3 regions of the Desulfitobacterium sp. LBE genome follow, and region 3 is predicted to be linked to each of the others. Evidence: riboswitches for the same ligand, from Rfam matches in the RefSeq annotation. Region 3 holds a riboswitch; each other region holds the start of a gene.
What was found. Region 3 has a riboswitch for cobalamin ahead of DESLBE_RS03715 (energy-coupling factor ABC transporter permease). Riboswitches for the same ligand answer to the same signal wherever they lie in the genome.
Positions count from the first base shown of each region.

Region 1 (3,220 bases), 700 kb from region 3:
ACACCGGCAAGAGAATCCGGTGGTCAGGTCCTACGAGGAGGCGCATGAGATGGGGAATGATCAAACCGACAAAGGCGATAATCCCCACCATGGAGACTGCGGCTGTGGCCAATAAGGAACCGACCATGAGAATGGCAATTTTCTTGCGCTCCACATTGATTCCCAGGTGAGTGGCCGCTCTTTCCCCTAAAGCGATGACATTCAGCTCCCGGCTTTGCAAGAGAAGATAGGCCAAGCCGAGCAGAAAATAAGGGAGAAGGATCAGGACATTCTGCCAGCTGCTGTTGGCGAGACTGCCCATCATCCAGAAGATAATCTGCTGCATCTGCTCGCCGGAAACGGCAATCAGAAGAGAGAGAAAAGCACTCAGCAAAGCCTGCACTACCACACCGGCCAGGATTAAGGTTTCCCGTTCAAACTGACCATGCTGTCTGGATAGAGAGAAGACAAAGGCCAGAGAAATAAGCCCTCCGGCAAAGGCGAAGAGGGGCAGGGCCGATTGACCGAAGAAAGAAAAGCTGCGAAAAAAAAGGATAGCGGAGGCGGCGCCAATGGCGGCTCCGGAGGAGACCCCCAGGATATAGGGATCAGCCAGAGGATTGCGCAGAATTCCTTGAAAAGCCACTCCCGAGGTTGCCAGCATGGCCCCAACGATGAGGGCTAAAAAGACCCGGGGCAGGCGCAGATTCCAAACGATGGATTCCTGGGCTGAGGACCAGCTGGGGTCAAAGCTCAAAAAAGGCAGATGGTTTAAAATGATCTTCCAGGTCAGATGAAAAGGCAGGGAGACGGAGCCGGTCATCACACAGATGACAACGGAAAGAAGCAGGAGCAAGGATAAGCCCAAAATCCAGGGTATGCTTTTGGGGAAAGTTCGGGAATTCATCTTTATGTTATCCTCCTTAACTTAGGTCAATAGCTCTCTCCCCATACGGATGATAAGACCACCCTTGCCAAGGGCTAAAGAGTCAGAAACGCTCCGGGTAAAGGGCTTTAGCGATGGTTTCCAAGCCGTCGACGATCCGGGGACCGGAGCGGGTCACCATATCGCTGTCCAGATCGTAAATCCGGTCATTGCTGACAGCATCGATGGCTTGCCAAGCCGGGCGGGCGGCGATGGTGGCCTTCACATTATCCATGTAGTAGGAGTAGGTGCTCAGGATAACCTGAGGGTTCTTCTCAATCACCTGCTCCTCGCTGTATTGCGCCCAATCCTGGACATCACTGGCGATATTGATGCCACCTGCTTTGGTGATGAGTTCGTTAAGAAAGGTTCCTGCACCGGCGGTAAAAAGACCTGGATCCACTTCAATCCATACCCTGACCCGCTCAGCTTCCTTGATGGCCTCTACTTTATCGGCAATGGCTTGTTCCTTTGCTTTCATTCCCTGGAGCACAGCCTGGGCCTGTTCCTGAGTATTGGTAATGTATCCTAGTTCCTCAATGGTTTGATAGGTGCTTTCCAGACTTTGGGGGTTTAAATGAGCGACAGGTATCCCCAAACTGCGCAGGGAGTTAATAAAGCTGTCCTTATGCATTCCGGTCACGACCAAATCCGGTTTGAGCTGAATGAGCTGCTCCAGATTGGGGTTTAAACTGTCTTCAAAAATATATTCTGCGTTCTCCTGAATACCCACCGGGTAATTATCGTACACAGTTAAGCCGATCAGCTTGCGATCCAGGCCCAGAGCGCTTAAGATCTCCGTGGAAGGCGGAGCCAGACAGATAATGCGTTGAGGTTCCTTTTCCAGAGTGGTGGCCACACCTGTATCATCTGTGTAGGTTAAAGGGTAACTTGTAGTCTGGATGGTATCTTGCCCTGAGGGCGCTTCGGGAGGAGCGGCACCTTGCTGTGAGGGTGAATTGCAGCCGCTGAGCAAAACTAAGGTCACCCATAGGGTTATCAGCAGTGTGAATGCCTGTTTTTTTCTATTCATTTTTATGCTCCTTTCGAGTTGAAGTGGAAAGATCAAGAAAAACCTTTTATCGCCAGGATAAAAGGTTTTTGCTGCATTAGTAAACTCTTGCAGCGCCGTATCCTGTCCTCGAGGAGGGTCGCTGATGATTAGGCAGGTTCCTGACTTAAGAGTGATTACTCACTCAATTCACAGTGGCGGGACCGTGCCGGAATTGAACCGGCTTCCCTTTTAACTCTTTCCGGTAAGGATTGAGTACCTAATCCTAGTGTATTGAATTAAGACAATTATAAGGCATTCGTCCGGTAATGCCAAGGTTTGTTTAGTGCGTGCTTTCCTGGTGATTAAAGAATGGTTTTCAGCAACCGCGTAAATACTAAGGATGAAGATTTCAATTCACGGCAGGGGGATGTAAGCATGAAAGATATGCTCAAGAAAGGTTTAGCCTTGGGGTTAGGTTTCGCTGTGGTGAGCAAAGAGCAAATTGAGAAGGTCGTGGATGAGTTGGTAAAGAAAGGAGAGCTGTCCGCCAATGAGTCCAAGGAATTAATGAATGAGCTGGTCCAAAAGGGCGAGGATCAGCAGAATGAGATTCAGGTCAAGCTTAAGGAGCAAGTGCAAAAAATCCTGGCGGAGCTTAACCTTCCAACCAAAGCAGACATCGAGAGGCTGGAAAACCGCATCGCTCAATTGGAAAGCCGGACCCATGATTAGCAGAAAAATTCGTCATGTTCATCGCTACCAAGAAGTAGCCACGGTATTGGCCCGTAATGGATTCAGCCTCATCCTGGAAGAGATGGGGCTTATTAATTTTATCTCTTTTTCCAGACGGATGCGGAGGCGGGAGGAAGAGGTGGATCCCATAACTCTCGGTCAGCGCCTGCGTAACGCCTTAGAAGAGTTGGGGCCTACTTATGTGAAGATTGGACAAATAGCCAGCACCCGGCCGGATATTATTCCCGATTACCTCATTACGGAACTGGAAAAATTGCAGGATCAAGTTCCGCCCTTTTCTTTTGCCGAGGTTAGTCAAATTATTAAAGCCGAGTTGGGGGCCCCGCCTCAGGATATTTTCCGGCATTTTGAGGAAGAGCCACTGGCCGCAGCCTCGATTGGCCAGGTTCACCGTGCCGTTCTCCAATCAGGGGAAAGTGTTGCGGTAAAAATCCAGCGCCCCCATATTGCCCAGAAGATCGAGACGGATCTGGAAATACTTTTGGATTTGGCTGCTTTGGCGGAAAAGCGTATGGATTGGGCCGCCCTTTATCATGTGCGGGATATGGTGGAGGAATTCGCCAATTCCT
Region 1 is NZ_VLKD01000001.1:75,450-78,669, forward strand. It holds gene DESLBE_RS00360 (iron ABC transporter permease) at 1-886, opposite strand, end outside; gene DESLBE_RS00365 (ABC transporter substrate-binding protein) at 969-1,937, opposite strand; cobalamin riboswitch at 2,051-2,194, opposite strand; gene DESLBE_RS00370 (ATP synthase subunit B) at 2,334-2,630, shown strand; gene DESLBE_RS00375 (AarF/ABC1/UbiB kinase family protein) at 2,623-3,220, shown strand, end outside.
Region 1: another riboswitch for cobalamin. It lies ahead of DESLBE_RS00365 (ABC transporter substrate-binding protein); the one in region 3 lies ahead of DESLBE_RS03715 (energy-coupling factor ABC transporter permease).

Region 2 (3,220 bases), 730 kb from region 3:
CGATCCATAATTTGCGCATGCTAGGCATCCTCTCGCCGCAAGGAATCCAGTAAGGCCTGACCGGCAGCTTTGATCTCCGTCGGATAGCCGGCGACCACGGAATAGACCTGCTGGGCGCCCTGTCCCAGGATCTGGTTGGCCCTGCCGGCCAGATCCCGATAAATCCTGGAAAGGGGATTATCCGGGACGATACCATCTCCCACTTCATTGGTGACCATAATCACCTGAGGGGTAATATCCCGGGCTATACGGGCGACAATGCGGACCTGTTCGAGAATCTTCTGCTCCAGCCTATGGAGGGCCTGGGTATACTCCTGCTCAGTCAGATGATCTTCTGCTGGATAGTGGGCAAGGAGGAGATTGGTCAGCCACAGGGTTACACAATCCACCAAAAGGACCCCTTTGTTCTGAGCATGGCGTTCCAACACAGAGGAAAGGGCAAGGGGTTCTTCCACTAAGCCCCAATGGGCAGGGCGCTGGTCCTGATGTTTTTTGACACGCAAAGCCATTTCTTCATCATAGACCTGGGCCGTGGCGATGTAGGTGACAGGCAGGCCGGGATGAGCGGCCAGGAGCTCGGCAAAGCGGCTTTTGCCACTGCGGGCTCCACCGGTTATGAGCACAAAATCTGACATAATTACCTCCGGTGATTGCTTAGTTTTTACCGCTGACTCCTGCGGATTCAAAAGTAGCCATTTCGTTGAGAATGTGGATGGAGGCATCCAGAAGATGGAAAGCGATAGCGGCTCCTGTTCCCTCTCCCAAGCGGAAATCCAGATGCATGATGGGTTTTAGCTCCAGTTGTTCCAGGGCGGCTCGATGGCCGATCTCCACAGAAGAATGGGAGGGAATCAGGAAGAAGCGGGCCGTAGGGCAGATGCGGACAGCGATGAGAGCAGCGGCAGTGGAGATGACCCCATCTAAAAGGATGGGGACACGGGAATAGGCTGCGGTCAGAATTGCCCCGGCCAGAGCACCGATCTCCAAGCCCCCTATTTTGCTGAGGATATCCACTCCATCCTTAGGATCGGGCTGATTGATGGCGATAGAACGGGCGATGACGTTTTGCTTGCGGATGAGTCCTTCATCATCCAGACCTGTGCCCCGCCCGGTAACCTCCTGGGGCGGCAAACCTGTCAAGAGAGAAATAATGGCTGTACTGGGGGTGGTATTGCCAATTCCCACTTCCCCTGTGGCCAGGACATTCACTCCGGAATCGATAGCCTGGCGGGCGATTTTAGCTCCGGTCAGCAGGGAGAGCAGAGCTTCTTTACGGCTCATAGCCGGTCCCTGGGCCATGTTATGGGTTCCGTTCATGATGCGGTGAGCCATAAGCTCGGGCGGATCCAGCGGGAAAGCCATGCCCACATCGGTGCAGATCACTTCGGCGCCGGCATGACGGGCCAGGACATTGATCCCTGCCCCGCCGCCCAGGAAATTATAGAACATTTGCGGGGTTACTTCCTGAGGGAAGGCACTGACCCCTTCCGCCACCACGCCGTGGTCTCCGGCCATGACGAGAATGGCCTTTTTTTGTACTTCCGGCCAAGGCTGACCTTGAATCCCGCCCAATTGTTTGGCGAGGGCTTCCAGGACTCCTAAACTGCCTTGGGGTTTGGTTAAGGAATCTAAACGGGTTTGTACAGCGGCCATGACCTGTTCGTCAAGACCGTGTATTCCCTGGATAAGATGGTCTAAGGCGGTTTCACATTCCTCCAGGGAAGCGTCACTCAGGTTTTCCTGTCTTAAGAAGTCATCCACTAGCTTGTCCTGTTCTAATTCGGTTTTACTCATCTGTATTCCTCTCCTTTAAAAAAAATAAAGTCCCGCCACTTCATAAGTGGTCGGGACTTTGCCTTCGTCGCCGCTGCTTTCCATAGCACCCATGGAAAGGCTTTCTTCATTCCTGGCAGGTCTCCTGGCTTGGATTCAAACGCCGCTACCCCTTCCCGGTCTGGCCGGTGGTTATGGTTCAGGCTCATCCTACACAGTGGTGGGTCCGCACCGGAATCGCACCGGTTTCCCTATTCTCCCCTTGGGGGCACCAAAGAATGGACTTTTTTTAACTAATTATAGAATAGCAAAGAAGAAGATTTTGTCAACCCTTTACTTAAAGAATTGCAGGATTTAAGATAGTACTAAGAATTGTACTAGAACACAAGAAGAAAACAAGGATGTGCATAATGTGAATAGGACGAAAATTACCCGGTTATCCCTTCTTTTTGACGGAATGGTTGTTTTCCGAGGCATCATAGGGGATCCGGTGGCAGTTTCTTTCCAAAAACTGCTCCAGGGGATAGGGAGCAGGGAGTTTGATCTGATGGCAATTTATAAAGATTATCATCATTTCTGCTCCTTGGCGACTCAGGCTCATTGGCCTGATTATCTTTGGGAGCGTATGCTTCAGGATGACAATGAGCTGGCCAGGCAAACGGCTCAACAGGGAAAGGACCGGGTTCCCGCCGGGCTGCGCCGACTGGCCGGGCGGGAGCTGCTCTATTTGCGGGAGCTTGCCGGGCTGAAGGCGGAAGATATTAAAGGGGCTGTCAAGGCACGGTGTGCAGAGCAAGGGGCGGAAGAACCGGGCCTCTGGCTGGAGGAACCATTGAGCCCGGAAAGCTGGCCTGGTTGGCTGAGTCTTCCGGATATGGATAGGGAAAAAGAAACTTATGCAAAAGAAGAGAATCGGGCTGAAAACTATCTCCTTTCCTCTCAGAAAAAGTTGAAGCAGAGTCTGCTTCGGGGAAGGTCAGAGGAAATGGTGGATGCGCTGCTTGCTTATTATCAAACCATGGGTACCGGATTGTTCGGCCGGTGCATGGCTCTCAAATGGCGGGGCCGTGCGGAAAGGCTGGAAGGGGTACACCCTGAGCCCATGCGCATCAGCAAGTTGATTAATCAGGAACGGGAGCAGGGAATCATCCTCCAGAATACGGAATTTTTCCTGAAAGGCCTTCCGGCTAATAATGTGATTCTCTATGGCAACCGTGGGACTGGGAAATCTTCCTTGGTTAAAGCTTTAGTGCAGGAATATGGTGAACAGGGACTGCGCCTGGTGGAATTATCGAAAACAGACTTGCATGACTACCCCAAGATTATTCGGCTCCTGGCCAAGCAGCCTTTGAAGTTCATTCTGTTTATTGACGATCTTTCTTTTGAAGACACGGAAAGTGATTATAAGAATCTGAAGACCCTGCTGGAGGGAGGGCTGGAAGGGAAG
Region 2 is NZ_VLKD01000001.1:42,080-45,299, forward strand. It holds gene cobS (adenosylcobinamide-GDP ribazoletransferase) at 1-28, opposite strand, end outside; gene cobU (bifunctional adenosylcobinamide kinase/adenosylcobinamide-phosphate guanylyltransferase) at 21-635, opposite strand; gene cobT (nicotinate-nucleotide--dimethylbenzimidazole phosphoribosyltransferase) at 655-1,794, opposite strand; cobalamin riboswitch at 1,891-2,064, opposite strand; gene DESLBE_RS00185 (ATP-binding protein) at 2,186-3,220, shown strand, end outside.
Region 2: another riboswitch for cobalamin. It lies ahead of cobT (nicotinate-nucleotide--dimethylbenzimidazole phosphoribosyltransferase); the one in region 3 lies ahead of DESLBE_RS03715 (energy-coupling factor ABC transporter permease).

Region 3 (3,220 bases):
TCCTTGGTAAGGATGAGGTCACCGGTTCAAATCCGGTTAACGGCTCCATAAAACAATGCGGGAGTGGCGGAACTGGCAGACGCGCACGTTTGAGGGGCGTGTGGGTAACACCGTATGGGTTCAAGTCCCATCTTCCGCACCAAAAAGCAGGGTTACGGAGAAGTACTCAAGTGGCTGAAGAGGACGGTTTGCTAAACCGTTAGAGTGGGTAACTGCTGCGAGGGTTCGAATCCCTCCTTCTCCGCCAGTAATAAATCAATATTCCTCGATAGCTCAATGGTGGAGCAACCGGCTGTTAACCGGTAGGTTGCAGGTTCGAGTCCTGCTCGGGGAGCCATGGCAGGGTAGCCAAGTGGTCTAAGGCAAGTGGTTCATACCCGCTCATTCGAGAGTTCAAATCTCTCCCCTGCTACCACACCTGCGGGTGTAGCTCAATGGTAGAGCACTAGCCTTCCAAGCTAGCTACGTGGGTTCGATTCCCATCACCCGCTCCATAGTTAAAACGAACCGTACTGATGCCAGTACGGTTTTTTGCTGCTTATTTTCAGGATTTGCCTTTTTTCAGGTTTAGCGGCGGGACCGGGCTTCAACCAGTACGCATTCATGAGCAATCAGCTGCATTTGGTTTGCGCGCCCTTTCATCAAGGCTTCATCGCTTTCGGCGCCAGGCTGCATCCAGACCCTTTTGATACCTAATTGGGCACATTGGTCAATAATTTGTTCCGATATCTGAGGAGGGACGATGAGGCTGACCACATCAGGGCGAACGGGCAAGGCGCTTAAAGAGGGGAAACAAGGCTCTCCGTCCAGCTCAGAGAGTTTGGGATTAATGGGATACACCGTATAGCCGCATTGTTTGAGTTTATGGTAGACCTTTGTGCCAAATTTGGTCGGATCTTTAGAGACTCCGACTACTGCCCAGATCTCCTGGTCTAAGAACTCTTGAATATCGTTTTGCATGGTTTTCTCCTTAGCTTAATTTTCATTGATTAAAATCCTCGGGATTAATATCACCATTTTGAACGTTTTTAAAATGCTCCCAACCTTAAATAAAATAAGTATTTATTTCTAATATAATTATATACAATTTGGCTGAAAAATTGCTATAATGTTCTTGAAATTAAATATTGAGAATTGAGTTGATTCTTCGCAAGAGGAATCATAAGGGAAGTCAGTTGAAGCTGACGCGGTGCCCGCCACTGTAAAAGGGAGTTAACCTACAATGATGTCACTGGATTACTGTCTGGGAAGACGTAGGTTAATGATGAACTTGAGCCAGGAAACCTGCTCATATTCTCGATTCAAGGAACCTACGGGATGTTAGGGAGGTGGATATCGGTGTTCAAGATAGTTTTATCTGATACAGGATAGCAAACCCTTCCGTAAGGAAGGGTTATTTTTCTTGCGGCGAAAACGCTTTTTCGATAGGTATTATTGAGTTTATTCTACAGATGATTGTTCGTATCAAAAATTAAGGAGTGGGGAGTATGAACAAACGTATACAGCTCTTTATTGGTTTAGTCTTGATGATGTTTTTTATTCCTTATAAAGCATCGGCTATGCATATTATGGAAGGTTTTTTACAGCCGGGGTGGGCCATTGCCTGGGGAGCTTTAGCAATACCCTTTGTCGTGTTGGGTATCTTTTCGATTAAGAAAACCATTTCTCTTAATCCACGCTTGAAGATTCTTTTAGCTATGGCCGGGGCTTTTGTTTTTGTGCTTTCTGCTCTTAAATTACCCTCGGTTACCGGGAGCTGTTCCCATCCAACCGGAGTAGGCTTTGGTGCCATCCTATTTGGCCCCACAGCTATGGCAGTTATCGGCGTTATTGTCCTTTTGTTTCAGGCCTTGCTGCTGGCCCACGGCGGATTGACCACCTTAGGCGCCAATACCTTTTCTATGGCAGTGGTTGGTCCCTTTGTAGCCTTTGGCGTGTATAAACTGGTACAAAAATTTAAAGGACCACAATGGTTAGGTGTATTTCTGGCCGCTTCCTTAGGCGATTTGGCCACCTATGTCATGACTTCCATTCAATTGGCCCTTGCCTTCCCTTCGGAAGTGGGCGGTTTTGCTGCTTCTCTTACTAAATTTGCCAGTATCTTTGCTGTGACTCAGATACCCTTAGCGATCAGTGAGGGGATTCTGACTGTCATCATCTTCAACGCACTGGCCAGCTATGGAAAAAGTGAGCTGCAAGATCTCAAGCTGTTAACAAAGGAGGTATAACAATGGCTAATTCAGGTGTAGAACAAACAAAACGATCCACTTTTAAGGTTAATGTGTTGTTATTCCTGCTTGTAGTGGCTATAACCGTTATTCCCTTAGTTCTTGTCCAGGACGCTGAATTCGGCGGGGCGGATGGTTTGGCCGAGGAAGAGATCCTGAATATTCAGGAGGATTATGAGCCTTGGTTTTCCCCCTTCTTTGAGCCGGCCAGCGGGGAAATCGAGAGCCTGCTCTTTGCCCTTCAAGCAGGCCTGGGAGCGGGAGTCATCGGTTTTGGCTTAGGTTATTATAAGGGCCGGAGTAAACACGATTAAACAACTTGGAACCCTATGGAACAGGAAACCGGCAAATGAATAAGTGCACACTGAAAGGGTAAAGGAGGCTGCAAAGATATGCTGAATACGGATACTTATGCCTATGCTTCTCGACTTAAAACGATTGATCCTATGCAAAAATTCATCGTTGCCTTCTTGACCCTGGGAGTGTGTCTGTGGGCCGATCAATTGTTTGTTTCTATAGCCGTGATTATGTTCATGAGTGGAGTTGCCATATTCTTCGGAGGGGCACCTCTCTCTGTATGGCTAAAATTGATGATCATTCCTATGTCGTTTTTAATGATCGGTATTTTTACAATTGCCGTTAATATTTCTCGTGATGTTTACAGCTTTTTATGGGCCTATTCCATAGCAGGCTATTGGGTAGGCATTTCAGAAAATGGGATACGGGAAGGGGTTAATCTCTTTTTTCGGGTGCTCGGCTCTGTATCCTGCCTCTATTTTCTATCCCTAAGCACTCCCATGGTGGATTTGCTGTCCGTATTGAGGAGGCTCAGGCTGCCCAAACTTATGGTGGAAATGATGGGACTTATTTATCGTTTTATCTTCGTGCTTTTAGAGACTGCTGGCACCATGCTGACTGCTCAAAACTCCCGGCTGGGCTATGTCAATCTTAAAACCGGGTATCGCTCAATGGGGAGTTTGGTATCTGTCCTG
Region 3 is NZ_VLKD01000001.1:776,656-779,875, reverse strand. It holds tRNA gene DESLBE_RS03750 (tRNA-Thr) at 1-48, shown strand, start outside; tRNA gene DESLBE_RS03745 (tRNA-Leu) at 58-142, shown strand; tRNA gene DESLBE_RS03740 (tRNA-Ser) at 157-247, shown strand; tRNA gene DESLBE_RS03735 (tRNA-Asn) at 263-337, shown strand; tRNA gene DESLBE_RS03730 (tRNA-Ile) at 339-415, shown strand; tRNA gene DESLBE_RS03725 (tRNA-Gly) at 421-494, shown strand; gene DESLBE_RS03720 (CoA-binding protein) at 568-960, opposite strand; cobalamin riboswitch at 1,120-1,307, shown strand; gene DESLBE_RS03715 (energy-coupling factor ABC transporter permease) at 1,488-2,228, shown strand; gene DESLBE_RS03710 (energy-coupling factor ABC transporter substrate-binding protein) at 2,231-2,542, shown strand; gene cbiQ (cobalt ECF transporter T component CbiQ) at 2,621-3,220, shown strand, end outside.